Regions from separate parts of the Sporosarcina sp. E16_3 genome, predicted to be linked through region 2. Evidence: riboswitches for the same ligand, from Rfam matches in the RefSeq annotation. Region 2 holds a riboswitch; each other region holds the start of a gene.
The links. A riboswitch is a leader RNA that binds a small molecule or an ion and turns the genes downstream of it on or off. The one in region 2 is predicted to bind lysine.
Positions count from the first base shown of each region.

Region 1 (4,278 bases), on a different contig from region 2:
TGGAGAAATTGTTGATAAAGTTGTCGGTTTCAAACCGAAAGAAGCACTTGCTGAATTAATCGCAAAACACGCTTAATTATTTGAAAGAATAACCGGGTCCCTTCATTGGTACCCGGTTTTTTGGTAGGTGAATTATGTGAATGAGTTAATCGTAGAGAAGTTGGCTATATTACCGGAATTGCCGGGTTGTTACTTGATGAAAGACAGGCAAGGGACAATCATTTATGTGGGAAAAGCGAAAGTGTTGAAAAATCGGGTTCGTAGTTATTTTACGGGTAGCCATGATGCTAAAACACAGCGGCTTGTTGGAGAAATCGTAGACTTTGAATACATTGTCACGTCATCCAATCTGGAAGCGCTTGTCCTCGAATTGAATCTTATCAAACAGTATGATCCGAAATATAATATCATGCTAAAAGATGATAAGACCTACCCTTATTTAAAATTAACAGCAGAGCGTCATCCGAAACTGATCATTACGAGACAGGTGAAAAAAGACAAAGGGAAGTACTTTGGTCCATATCCTCATGCTTTTGCCGCCAGTGAAACGAAAAAATTGCTTGACCGGCTCTATCCTTATCGAAAATGTCATACAATGCCGGATCGGGTCTGCTTGTATTACCATCTTGGCCAGTGCCTCGCCCCCTGTGTCAATGAAGTGGGGTTGGAAACGTACAAGGAAATGGTTGATGATATTACCCGTTTTTTGAATGGCGGTTATAAAAGTGTCAAAAAAGAATTGACGGGAAAAATGTCTGCGGCCGCGGAAAACTTGGAGTTTGAGCGAGCGAAAGAATACCGTGATCAAATTGTTAATATTGAAGCGGTTATGGAAAAACAGGCCATGACGATGAATGATTTCACTGATCGAGATGTCTTCGGATTTTCTGTAGACAATGGCTGGATGTGTGTTCAAGTCTTTTTCGTCCGTCAAGGAAAGCTAATTGAACGGGATGTATCGCTATTCCCCGTTTATCAAGAACCGGAAGAAGAACTGCTGACGTTCATCGGACAGTTTTACGGCAAGTCTCAACATTTAATCCCTAAAGAAATCCTGTTACCTCAAGGGATTGACAGTGAAATCGTCCGTCAGCTTCTGGATGTACCTGTATTCATTCCACAGCGCGGTAAAAAGAAAGATCTTGTCCATCTTGCCATCAAAAATGCCGAGATTTCATTGAAAGAAAAGTTTCAACTAATTGAACGACAAGAACTCCGTACAATTGGTGCGTGTGAAGAACTTGGTAAGGCGATGAATATCACCATACCGTTCCGTATTGAAGCATTTGATAACTCGCATATGTATGGTTCAGATGCGGTCTCTGCGATGGTGTCGTTCCTTGATGGGAAACCGAACCGTAAAGATTACCGAAAGTATAAAACGATGACAGCGGCAGCACATGACGACTATGCCGCAATGCGTGAAGTTGTAAGACGGCGTTATATCCGTGTGCTCAGGGATGATTTGCCACTACCTGATCTTATCGTGATAGACGGTGGCAAAGGCCATATGGAAGCAGCAAGGGAAATCATTGAAGATGAGCTAAACTTGTCAATTCCAATTGCCGGACTTGCGAAAGACGATAAACACCAGACGGCGCAACTCCTTTATGGCAATCCGATTGAAATGATTCCGTTAAAAAGAACAAGTGAAGCGTTTTACTTGTTACAAAGAATTCAAGACGAAGTGCACAGGTTTGCGATCACATTCCATAGGCAACGGCGCGAAACGAATTCATTGACGTCAGCACTTGATGGATTACCGGGCGTAGGACCGAAGCGGAAAACGATGTTGCTTAGACATTTTGAGTCTATGAAAAAGATTCGTGAAGCATCCGTTGAAGAGTTGCAACAAGCGGGCTTGTCGTTGGCGGTTGCGAAATCAGTGGAAACGTATTTCCGTGAAGAGGCATTGCGAGAAGAGAAGTAATGTGATAGAGTGAACGCACTGCGTTTTTTCACTTATAATTTCATATGTAGTGAAGATAGAGGTGCGGGTACCAATAGTAGATCTCCGGAAGGCGGCAGCCTGATGAACGAGATTGAAAGGAGTATTCGCCGAAGCGGACCAATCGGCTGTCACGATTGTCCTGCTGGATTTCCATTGAATAAATGGAAGTCTGTCAGGTATAAAAATACCTGGAGAGCTATCTGAACGGGGCGTCTCTTAGGCGATAGCTCCAATCGGACCGGCTCTCATACTTATGAGGGCCGTTTTGCGTTCAGGGGGAAATTGGAGGAAAAATCATGGTACGAATTGTAATGAAATTCGGCGGCACATCAGTTGCAAACCCCGAAAGGATTGCACGCGCCGCAAAGCTTGTTCAAGGTGAAGTAAATCGGGGGAATCAAGTGGCGGTTATCGTTTCTGCAATGGGGAAAACAACGGACGATCTTCTAAAGCTCGCCGTAGAAGTTAATCCGAAAGCGGGCCGCCGTGAACTTGATATGCTACTTGCGACAGGTGAGCAAGTAACGGCATCCCTTCTAGCGATGGCAATTGCAGCACAAGGTTTGGAAGCTCGCTCATACACAGGGTGGCAAGCGGGCGTCACGACAGAATCAGTCCACGGAAATGCGCGAATCGAGCAAGTCCATGCGGATAAAATAGTGACAACGCTTGAATCGGGTGCTGTTGCAGTGATTACCGGTTTTCAAGGTGCTGACAGCTCGGGTGAGTTGACGACACTTGGTCGTGGGGGATCTGATACAAGTGCTGTCGCAATTGCAATTGCGATTGATGCAGCAATCTGTGATATTTACACAGATGTTGAAGGGGTATTTACGACGGATCCAAGATTAATTCGACAAGCCAAAAAGCTTGAGGAAATATCATATGATGAAATGCTTGAAATCGCGAATCTAGGCGCAGGGGTACTTCACCCAAGAGCGGTTGAGTTTGCCAAGAACCATCAAATGCCGCTTCGGGTCAGACCTGCGCATATGGAAGGTGAAGGAACGATTATCAAGGAGGAAATTGATTTGGAAAACAATTTAATTGTTCGGGGCATCGCCTTTGAAAGAGATATTATTCGGATTACAGTTATGTATGACGTTCCATACAATGGCTCGCTTGCGAATATATTCACTGCACTTGCGAATCACCATGTTAACGTCGATATTATCGTCCAGACAATTATGGAAGGCGTACAGCCGTCTGTTTCATTTTCTATCAAGAAAGAAGATTTCGCAGAAGCGATTAACGTTTTGGAAACAGAAAAAGACGCCCTTGGTTACAGTAGAGCTGATTTTGAAGTGGGTCTTTCGAAAGTTTCAATCGTCGGAAGTGGAATGGTATCCAACCCAGGAGTTGCTGCGCAAATGTTTGAGATACTTCGTGGCGCATCGGTTCCTGTGAAAATGGTCAGTACATCTGAAATCAAGGTATCCGTTGTTATTCCTGAATCGGATGTGGAAATAGCGGTAGCGGCGCTTCATAATCAATTCGGATTGGATGCAAATTGAAATGATTTATAGAAAAAGAAGATGCACCCGATTAGGGATGCATCTTCTTTTTCATTCCTCGACTTTCGTTTTCAAATCCCATTTCACTTGGAAGTGTATGAGACCATCCTTCGCGTTCGATTCTCCGTAGCACTCAGTGAGTAATCCACTAAATTTCTGGTACTGTTGTGCAATGAAACCGGCTTCAAGTTGGCAAGATCTGTTGTGGGTATTTGTATCGAAATCATTTTTTAACGAATAAAAAGCCTCATCTTTCGACGTCTTTTCGAGATGAAGAGGCCCCCATCCAGCTTCTTGAAAGAATTCGGGAAGTTCATCAATACCGAAAATCGGGAATTTTCGAGCCACTTCTTTTCCGGCCCAATAGAGGATATCGTCTTCATTTTTACCGAGGATACTTGGCAACACGTGATCTCGCAAAATTTCATAGCCAAAACGGGTCGGTGAATCATATGTAGTATTTTTCAATCGAATAAGCAACCCTTTCGGTTAAATGATAGCGTTAGTAAATCCTAAAGAATAATAATATGTTAAATTCGGGCGTGTCGAAAAGCCCACATCGTCTTGACCTCTTCAAAACGGAGGAGTACAATGGTTATGTCATAATATTGTACCACGAAGAGGTACGTCGTCAACGGTCGCTTCATGTCTAAATGATGACAGGGGCGAACTGAGGGACTCAGTTAATAAAGGAGGGTAAAAGACTTGTCAAGAGAATCAGATTTTTATTTGCGTCGTCTTCATTCACTACTCGGAATCATTCCAGTGGGGCTTTTTGTTGCCCAACACTTAGTGATTAACCACTTTGCCACA
Region 1 is NZ_JADPRX010000007.1:97,426-101,703, reverse strand. Features, by position in the region: gene trxA (thioredoxin) at 1-76, shown strand, start outside; gene uvrC (excinuclease ABC subunit UvrC) at 137-1,930, shown strand; lysine riboswitch at 1,979-2,158, shown strand; gene I2483_RS07010 (aspartate kinase) at 2,248-3,465, shown strand; gene I2483_RS07005 (YslB family protein) at 3,517-3,933, opposite strand; gene I2483_RS07000 (succinate dehydrogenase cytochrome b558 subunit) at 4,171-4,278, shown strand, end outside.
Region 1: it holds a riboswitch for lysine, as region 2 does, so the genes downstream of both, I2483_RS07010 (aspartate kinase) here and dapA (4-hydroxy-tetrahydrodipicolinate synthase) in region 2, are expected to answer to the same signal.

Region 2 (4,278 bases):
ATGAAAATTGGTGCGGGTACAGTTGCGGCTGAGCGCTTAGGTGCGAAGGAAATGATTGACCCACGTCCATTTGCAGTAGGTTCATTAATTGAAACGTTTAACAAATATCAACATATTCAAAACGTTCTTCCAGCAATGGGGTATGGCGAACAGCAATTGAAAGATCTTGAAGAAACCATCAATAATGCCGACTGTGATGCCGTGATCATTGGAACACCGATGGATTTATCTCGAATCATTTCTATTAATAAACCATATACGCGTGTACATTATGATTTAGATGAAGTGGGTAGCCCTAATTTAAGCGGAATTTTAAAAGGTTTTATCCAAGAACATAAGCTTTCGAAGTAAATATCCGATATGAAAGCTAGCATGCAAAGGGACATTAAATAACAAATGAAGGCGCAGAGGTTCTCTATTGAATCTCTGTGCCTTCATTTGTTTTTTTTGACAGTGATGGTTACTGATAGATGTGAAAAGTTCCCACTTAAACTAGCTGAAATGCCCATTTGTATAATGCAGAAATACAATCAGCAAGTATTAATCCAGTTAACTTTAAAATAAGGGATCCTAGACAAGGATAAAAAGTGATGGGGCCAGGTTCTTATTGATTTGTGAATTGATTTAGAACCTGGAACTTTTCACAACCTTTTTAAATAGTTACTTTTTCATGGATATTTAGTGCTTGTTGCAGAGAACTTAGTTGTTCATCGTTTAAAGGAATCATAGGTAGGCGGACACCACCGACAGGGATTCCTTTTAAAATCAAAGCTGCTTTTACAGGTGATGGATTTGGGGCAGCAAAAAGTGCTTTCATTATTGGCAGTAGTCTGCGATGATCCCTAGCTGCCTCTTGGACGTTGCCACTTTTGAAATGTCCAATCATCGTTTGCATTTCATTCCCTAAAACATGGGATGCTACAGAAATGACACCAGCTCCACCGATCGATAAAACTGGAATCGTTAAACCATCATCACCGCTATACACTGAAAAATCTTCAGGTGTATCAGTAATAATTTCGGCCATCGTATCTAAATTACCGCTTGCTTCTTTAATAGAAACGATATTTGGGATTTTTGAAAGGCGAATGACTGTTTCAACAGATATGTTGACAACACTGCGTCCGGGAACATTATAAAGTATAATTGGTAAAGATGTGACCTCCGCAATTGTCTTAAAGTGTTGATATAATCCTTCTTGGCATGGGTTGTTATAGTATGGGGCAACAAGCATAATACCATCGACACCTACATCTTCTGCAAGTATTGTTAGCTCAATTGATCCTTTCGTGTTGTTCGAGCCTGTACCAGCAATTACTGGAACTCTCCCATTCACAACTTCGACTGTAAACTTGAATAAATTCAATTTTTCATCATCCGTTAACGTCGGAGACTCTCCTGTTGTACCAGATACCACTAAGCCATCTGTTCCATTAGCAATTAAATAATTAATTAAGTTTTTTGTAGCTTGAAAATCAATTTCACCATTTTCATCAAAAGGAGTCACCATTGCAGTTAATACTTGTCCGAAATTCATTATTTCTCCACATCCTATAATTTATTTTAAAAAAATAGAGGAAGAAGGGCAGTTAGTGAATTAACGCAAAAAAGCAACAACGAGGGCTCGTTGTTGCAGTAGAAATAATAAATTATTTCTTTGCATAAGATAGCCCTCCATATAGTTTCCTATATGACAATCCTGTGTTTATTCAACACAGAACCAGCTTCAAGAAAATGAGATTCTCTCCACTTCGGCAAATTCCCCTTTCCACAATTGTCATAGGATCTCATTATCCTCTGATTGTGTACTGATGGTCTTTGCGCCTCTATCCTTACTTCAAAAATTTTGAAATAAGTGAATTTCTAATTAGACAAACTTTACCCCTATTCTAAAGCAATTGCAAGTGAAAGGTGCTGAGTTCAAAAAAAGTTCTGAATTTAATGGGAAATTTATATTCTTTAAAGTGTTATTACGTCTGCCAATTAACCATTTTCTCACATAACATACTGGTGAGGAGGGCTTGATATCCTCCATTTTCACTGGACCATTTCCTGCTCGCTTGCGGCTAACTATTTATGACATTTTTACTGTGGGGCAGGTATTGCTAGAAGTGACTACGTCACTTCTAGCAACACTCTTTTCAGTAATACTGTTGCGAATAGTTGCCTGTCGCGTTCCTACAATGATCAAGTGAAAAATGCGGTTGTTTTGAAAGTAAAGAGTAGATGACATTCTATTGAGAGTGTAAGTGCCCGAATATGCAATTTCGGGCACTCATACACGTTATATAATGTGCTTCTTACTGACTTTTAACAAAGAGTATACATCTAATCATGTGATGCCTTATAGAAGGTGACACTACTTTAAAATAAAAAAGAAAAAACCATAGAGAAAGCATCAGGCGCCAAAATTGCATTTTTGGCGGCTTTTCTCCAGGTAGGAAGTCAGCTATTCTTTCGTCCCAAAAAACTTCAGCACTACTTGAACTTATACATTTGGAGAGCGACGGATGAAGGACCACCATACGATTAACGGAAAAAAGTGTGTAGGGATGCGACAAATTCGCATCCCTACACATCCAGATATCTCGGTAATTGTAATAGAAGTCATTCAATCCAAAGCAATCCAAAAGCGCAACCATACAAGTAGTGGCCAAGGGAGGATTAAGTTACTTACTGGTTGGTTTTGGTTAATCAACACATGTGAAATGTTATACAACTTGTAGCAAACATTCCGTTAAACCATAGGATAGATATAAATAAAGGCATAATGAAAAGGGGAACGTTATGAATATTTATAACTCACCAGCTAGTAGGAGTCAACCCAGTATTGTTGCGTTTGCTCAGGGAGATGTTACCGGAGATGGAGTAAGTGATTATGTCTATTTAACTGGAATAAAGACTCCAGATAGTCCATTTACACAAAATATAACCCTTCATGTTAAGGATGGAAGAACAGGTGTGTCAACAAGTATCCCGCTGCGGGAAAATGTTGGCTATAATCCTTCCTTATTCTTAGGTGATTTTACTGGGGATGGTGTAGCTGATATATTAATAAGTATTGCTACAGGTGGTAGTGGTGGAACAATGTACTATTATGTTGTTTCCTTTGTTGGCAATAAAGCAAAATTAATTTTTGATTTTAATGTATATAATGATCGATACCAATATGACGTTACGTATCAAGACAATTATAAAGTTGAAATTGTCAGCAAGGTGAATAATGAAAAGTACATTATCGACATATCTACAAGAGGTGCTGAGTATTTATCTGAAATATATTATGGGAATGGAAAATTGAAAAAACCAATAACTGGTTTTGTGAACCCTTTGAGCGGTTTATATCCAGTAGATTTTGATTCAAATAAAGTTTATGAGCTTTTAGCTTATCAAAAAATTGCGGGAAGATATAATGCAGATTCTTTAGGGTATATTATGAACACATTAGGATGGAATGATAATAGATTTGTTTTGCAAAATCAGTATGTAGCTATTTTTGGCTCTTAGGATTCTTCTCAAATGGGAAGTTTTCCGGGGAGGGGCGTTATTTGGTAATCTTTAACGCGTCTGGATTTGAAGTGCGGATTCCTAATGGAGGAATACTTTCGTATTGCTTTGCTGAGGCGTTATCAAGTTGAGCTAAACTATCTTATTCTACGAAGCGTTTGTTGCCAGAATGGTTAATACCCACTAAGATGAATGTATCAGGGAATGAATCGATGGATTGTGGCTAAGAATAGAAAGAAAATAGTGGATAAGTTAAAAACAAGGGTTAGGAATAAATGTATAAAGGTGATGCTAGATATGAAGGTTGAAATTGAAAATAAAATGATTAAAGTTGATGTTCAGTATGGAAATAGGAAGAAGCTATCCATTCATATTGATTCATTTGGTTTTATAACTGTTAAAGCTCCCAAAGACACAAGCAAAGAAATTATTGTCAGTGCAATAGAGAGTAACGGGAAAAGAATACTAGAGAAAATCCATGAAATTGATGTAGCTCGAGAAACCCCTAAGGCAAGAGAGTATCATGCTCAAGGGAAGTTCTTATACCTTGGGAAAGAGTGTCATCTTCATGAATTAATAGATAGTAGCGAGTTAAATGAAGAGGTGCTTAAAAGGAATCTAAAGAAGTTCTATATCAATAGCTGTAAGAAGATTGTAGGAGAACGGATAAAAATATATGAAAAACAACTGAAAGTTAAGCCGAAAATTATTGAAATAGTAGAGTCTAAAGCCAAGTGGGGTAGTTGTAGTTCGGATAGAAAGCTAACCTTT
Region 2 is NZ_JADPRX010000010.1:38,793-43,070, forward strand. Features, by position in the region: gene I2483_RS08335 (cyclic 2,3-diphosphoglycerate synthase) at 1-351, shown strand, start outside; gene dapA (4-hydroxy-tetrahydrodipicolinate synthase) at 653-1,537, opposite strand; lysine riboswitch at 1,660-1,837, opposite strand; gene I2483_RS08345 (hypothetical protein) at 2,511-2,726, shown strand; gene I2483_RS08350 (VCBS repeat-containing protein) at 2,788-3,507, shown strand; gene I2483_RS08355 (M48 family metallopeptidase) at 3,805-4,278, shown strand, end outside.

Region 3 (4,278 bases), on a different contig from region 2:
CTATGTCACAGAGCTAGGTACGAGAATTGGTATTATAGGGGCTACGGCAGAATACAAAGCCTTCTATTCGAAGTTAGGTTGGCAAATAACACCGCCCCGTGAAAATTTAAAACTTGTTGCTGAAAGCATTGCAGATGAAACGGATATGATTGTTTGTCTATCACATATGGGGATTCATGAAGATGAATTGCTTGCTGTAGAATGCCCCGAAATCGATATCATTTTCGGTGCGCATACGCATCATCTTTTTCATGAAGGCAAATTGATAGGTAACACCCTTTTGGCTGCAACAGGTAAATATGGCGAATATGTGGGGCATGTAACCGTGAAATTTAACGCGGATACAAAAGAAGTTTTACAAAAGACTGCACAACTTGTCAGGGCAGATTCAGTTAATAGCAATGAAGAGGATATTGAAAAAGTAAATAAGCTAATCAAAATGGGAAAACAAGCGATGGAGGAACAAGTTTTTTATAATCCTTCTCATTTATCCCAAAATCTATTTGATGGTAGTCCGCTGTCCTCTTTCTTTGGCAGGGCCCTCATTGCGTACTCGCAAGCGGATTGTGCCATGTTTAACGCAGGGATCTTTTTAGGTAGCCTAGATAAAGGTTGGGTGACAAAAGAGGATTTACACTCACTTCTACCTCATCCAATCAATTTATGTCTTATTACACTGGATGGATCAGAATTAAAAGATGTTTATGAGCTGTCGTTAACGAAAGAGTGGCCGCAAATTGAAATCAAAGGGCTTGGTTTCCGAGGAACTATAATGGGTGCAATGATTCACGAAAGACTGTATAAAAATAGATATGGTCAGCTTTTTGCGGGGAATAGGGAAGTTGTAGCAGGTGAAAAATACACACTTGCAACACTGGATATGTTCACGTTCGGTTTTTTCTTCCCATCGCTTAAACATGCAGAAATTGAGTACTTTATGCCCGAGTTAATCAGGGATATTGTTGGTTGGTACGGAACTATACTATTCAAAGAATGAACGACTTCCTCCTTGCATAATGTATAGCAGGAGGGAGTCGTTTTGAGATTTAATGGCCAGGTCACTAGAAAGTCTAGGAAAAAGAAACGTAAACTGTTACCCCTTCTTATTCCTGCGTTTATTATCGCGATTGCCCTTTTTATATATTTTATCAATGCGAGGCTTACTCCGATTTATGTTGACTATGCAGAGGTACAAACACAAAGAATCGCATCTCATGTTATCAACAAAGCCATCAATTCACGGACTGTCAATGTCCTTGACGTCAATGATATTATCGTGAATGTCCCGAATGATTCTAAGGGAATGATTAAATTCAACACAGAAATAATCAACAGAGCATCAGCAGAGATACATGGTCTTGTCGAGGCCCACCTTCAACAGGCTGAATCGGGAAATCTAGCAATATTACCAACAGAAGAGATCGAATTTGACCCGCAAGCGATGGAAAGTGGCGAGGGAGTTGTCTTTTTTGTCCCTCTTGCTCAAGCGGCAAATATTCCATTACTAGGGAACTTGGGGCCGAAAATACCGATTCGTTTCCATGTCATAGGTCAAGTTCAGTCGACAATAGATACAAAAATAAGTGAATTTGGTATTAACAATGCTCTTGTTGAAGTGAATATACTATTGACAGTAAATGTCCAAATCATTGTCCCGCTTGCAACAAAGCAAAGTGTAGTGACACAAAGAATACCAGTAGCTATGGGTCTTATCCAATCAACTGTGCCACAAATCTATACGACTGGTAGTGGGAATCCGCCATCAGTTGAAGTTCCTGCCCCTCCCGTGAAAGAGGAATGACAAGGGACTTGAAAATGCTGTGGATAACTGATAGGCTAGTAAAGGATTGAAATATCGATTGGGTAGAGGCTGCATTGCTTATTAGTCACACACGCGAGATTGACACCGATGACCGTGTGTAAAAGGAAGCTTTGCCGAAGTTTGGTAGGATTGTCAGGATCTATCAAACTGGGGTTATTCCGAATAGGGATAACACTGTCATACATCTTTGAACATGTATGATGAGCTACAAGTCGTGAGTTAGATAAGCAGTATTAGTTATCCAACAAACGAAACGTAGATAAAGCCGGCTCCTGATGCACTCTGCTGAGTGTAGTTAGTAGCCGTATTTTTATTCCCCCTATACAGGGCCTCAACCCGACTAAATGGAGGAATAGTAGATGATAGGAACATGGGTATCAATTTTACCACCACTAATCGCAATTATTATGGTGTTTGCAACTAAGCGAGTGCTGTTGTCGCTCGGAACAGGAATAGTCTCAGGCGCATTACTCACGGCGTCATTCGGACCTGTCGAATCGCTGAAGAACTTATGGGAATCGGTCAAGGCTACATTTTGGGATGGTGGACTTAATACAGGAAATATTTATATTATCCTTTTCATTCTTCTATTAGGAGTTATCACTGCATTTGTTAGTTTGTCTGGGGGAAGCCGGGCATTTGCAGAATGGGCAGTGCGTCATATCAAAACAAAACGCGGTGCAAAATTACTCACGGTGTTTCTCGGTATTGCTATTTTCGTGGATGATTATTTTAATGCATTGGCAGTGGGGCAAATTGCTCGGCCGATTACAGATCAGCATCGCGTTTCCAGAGCGAAATTGGCTTATTTAATTGACTCCACGTCAGCACCGATTTGTGTCATTTCTCCTATCTCCAGTTGGGGCGCTTTTTTAATCGGGCAACTTGCACTAATATTTGGCGGCGCTGCAGCAATTAGCTATTCGCCACTATCTGCCTTTGTCATGATGGCGCCTATGAATTTTTACGTTATCGCAACACTTGCAATGGTATTTTTCCTTGCATGGACGAATTTCGATCTATTCGAAATGAAAAAACATGAACAGCGTGCGACAGAAACAGGTCAATTGTTTGATCCTGATAAAGTTATTCCAGGTCAGCTGAAAGAGGAATTCCCTGTACATGCACATGGTCGCGTTCGGGATTTGGTCGCACCAATCGTTACACTAGTTGCAGTGACATTTGCAGTGATGGTTTGGACAGGTTATAAAGCGGGCGGATCAATGAACGTTTTGTCGATTTTTGAAAATACGAATGTCTCTCTTGCATTACTATCTGGTGGGATTTTCGCCACGCTGATAGCGGTAGTATTATATATGCAACAGATGAAAAATAATGAAACGGCAAGCTATTCTCTTATTGGCAGTGCCTTTACAAATGGATTGAAAGCAATGATGCCACCTGTACTGATTCTTATTTTTGCGTGGTCATTATCTTTCTTGATTGGAAAACTGGAAACAGGTCTATATTTATCAGAGCTTGTACTGAAATCAAATATACCGGTTTCATTCCTGCCAGTCATCATGTTTATCCTTGCTGGTATTATGGCCTTCTCAACAGGAAGCTCATGGGGATCGTTTGGTATTCTTATGCCGATTGCAGGAACCATAATGATTGACGCGGCACCAGAAATGTTACTACCTGCGCTTGCAGCAGTTCTTGCAGGAGCGGTTTTCGGTGATCACTCTTCACCGATTTCTGACACGACGATTCTATCATCTACAGGTGCAGGATGTAACCATATTGATCATGTTTCGACACAGTTTCCGTATGCGCTGATTTGTGCTGTAGTAGCTACATTGGGCTATATCATACTGGGTATTACGGGGTCCATATGGATTGGTCTAGTTGGTGTCATTGTTATTCTTGTAGTATTGTTTTCTATGTGGACGATGAAAGCTAGAAAAAACGTAGGACAGCAGTCTTTATAATAGTAAATGATTGGAAGCGGCGAGTTTTTTTGCCGCTTCTTTATTATGTCTGAAATAGTATTTCGACAAAAAAAGTTTTGACAATAGTCAGATAGGTATATATACTAGGTGTTAAGACTAATATAATCAGAAAATGGCGAACTTCCACTCAATGGTTAATTAAAAGAATTAGGAAAGGATGATTGCGAATAACCGATTTTCCTGTCAATCGAAAGACTTATTTGAAGGAATTGAACTGCGAAAGAAGAAATTAGAAAAATCGCTATAGACCGAATAGGAAGATTGTTTTACAATAGGCATGTAAGAGGAAACAAAATGATATCTTCCGGAAAGCTAAATCGTTTGTCATTACTCGTACGATTTAAATTGTCGGAAGTATCAATCAAAAGGGGGATTTTATATGAAATTGAAAAAGTTTGTAAGTGTATTTGCTGCTTCGGCTTTAGCAGTCGGATTGTTGGCAGGCTGTGGTGCGGGGAACAAAGCTGAAGAAGGAAGCACAGGTGGAACTAAGGGTGGCGATAC
Region 3 is NZ_JADPRX010000016.1:45,639-49,916, reverse strand. Features, by position in the region: gene I2483_RS11025 (bifunctional metallophosphatase/5'-nucleotidase) at 1-997, shown strand, start outside; gene yunB (sporulation protein YunB) at 1,040-1,801, shown strand; lysine riboswitch at 1,857-2,038, shown strand; gene I2483_RS11015 (Na+/H+ antiporter NhaC family protein) at 2,182-3,753, shown strand; gene I2483_RS11010 (ABC transporter substrate-binding protein) at 4,154-4,278, shown strand, end outside.
Region 3: it holds a riboswitch for lysine, as region 2 does, so the genes downstream of both, I2483_RS11015 (Na+/H+ antiporter NhaC family protein) here and dapA (4-hydroxy-tetrahydrodipicolinate synthase) in region 2, are expected to answer to the same signal.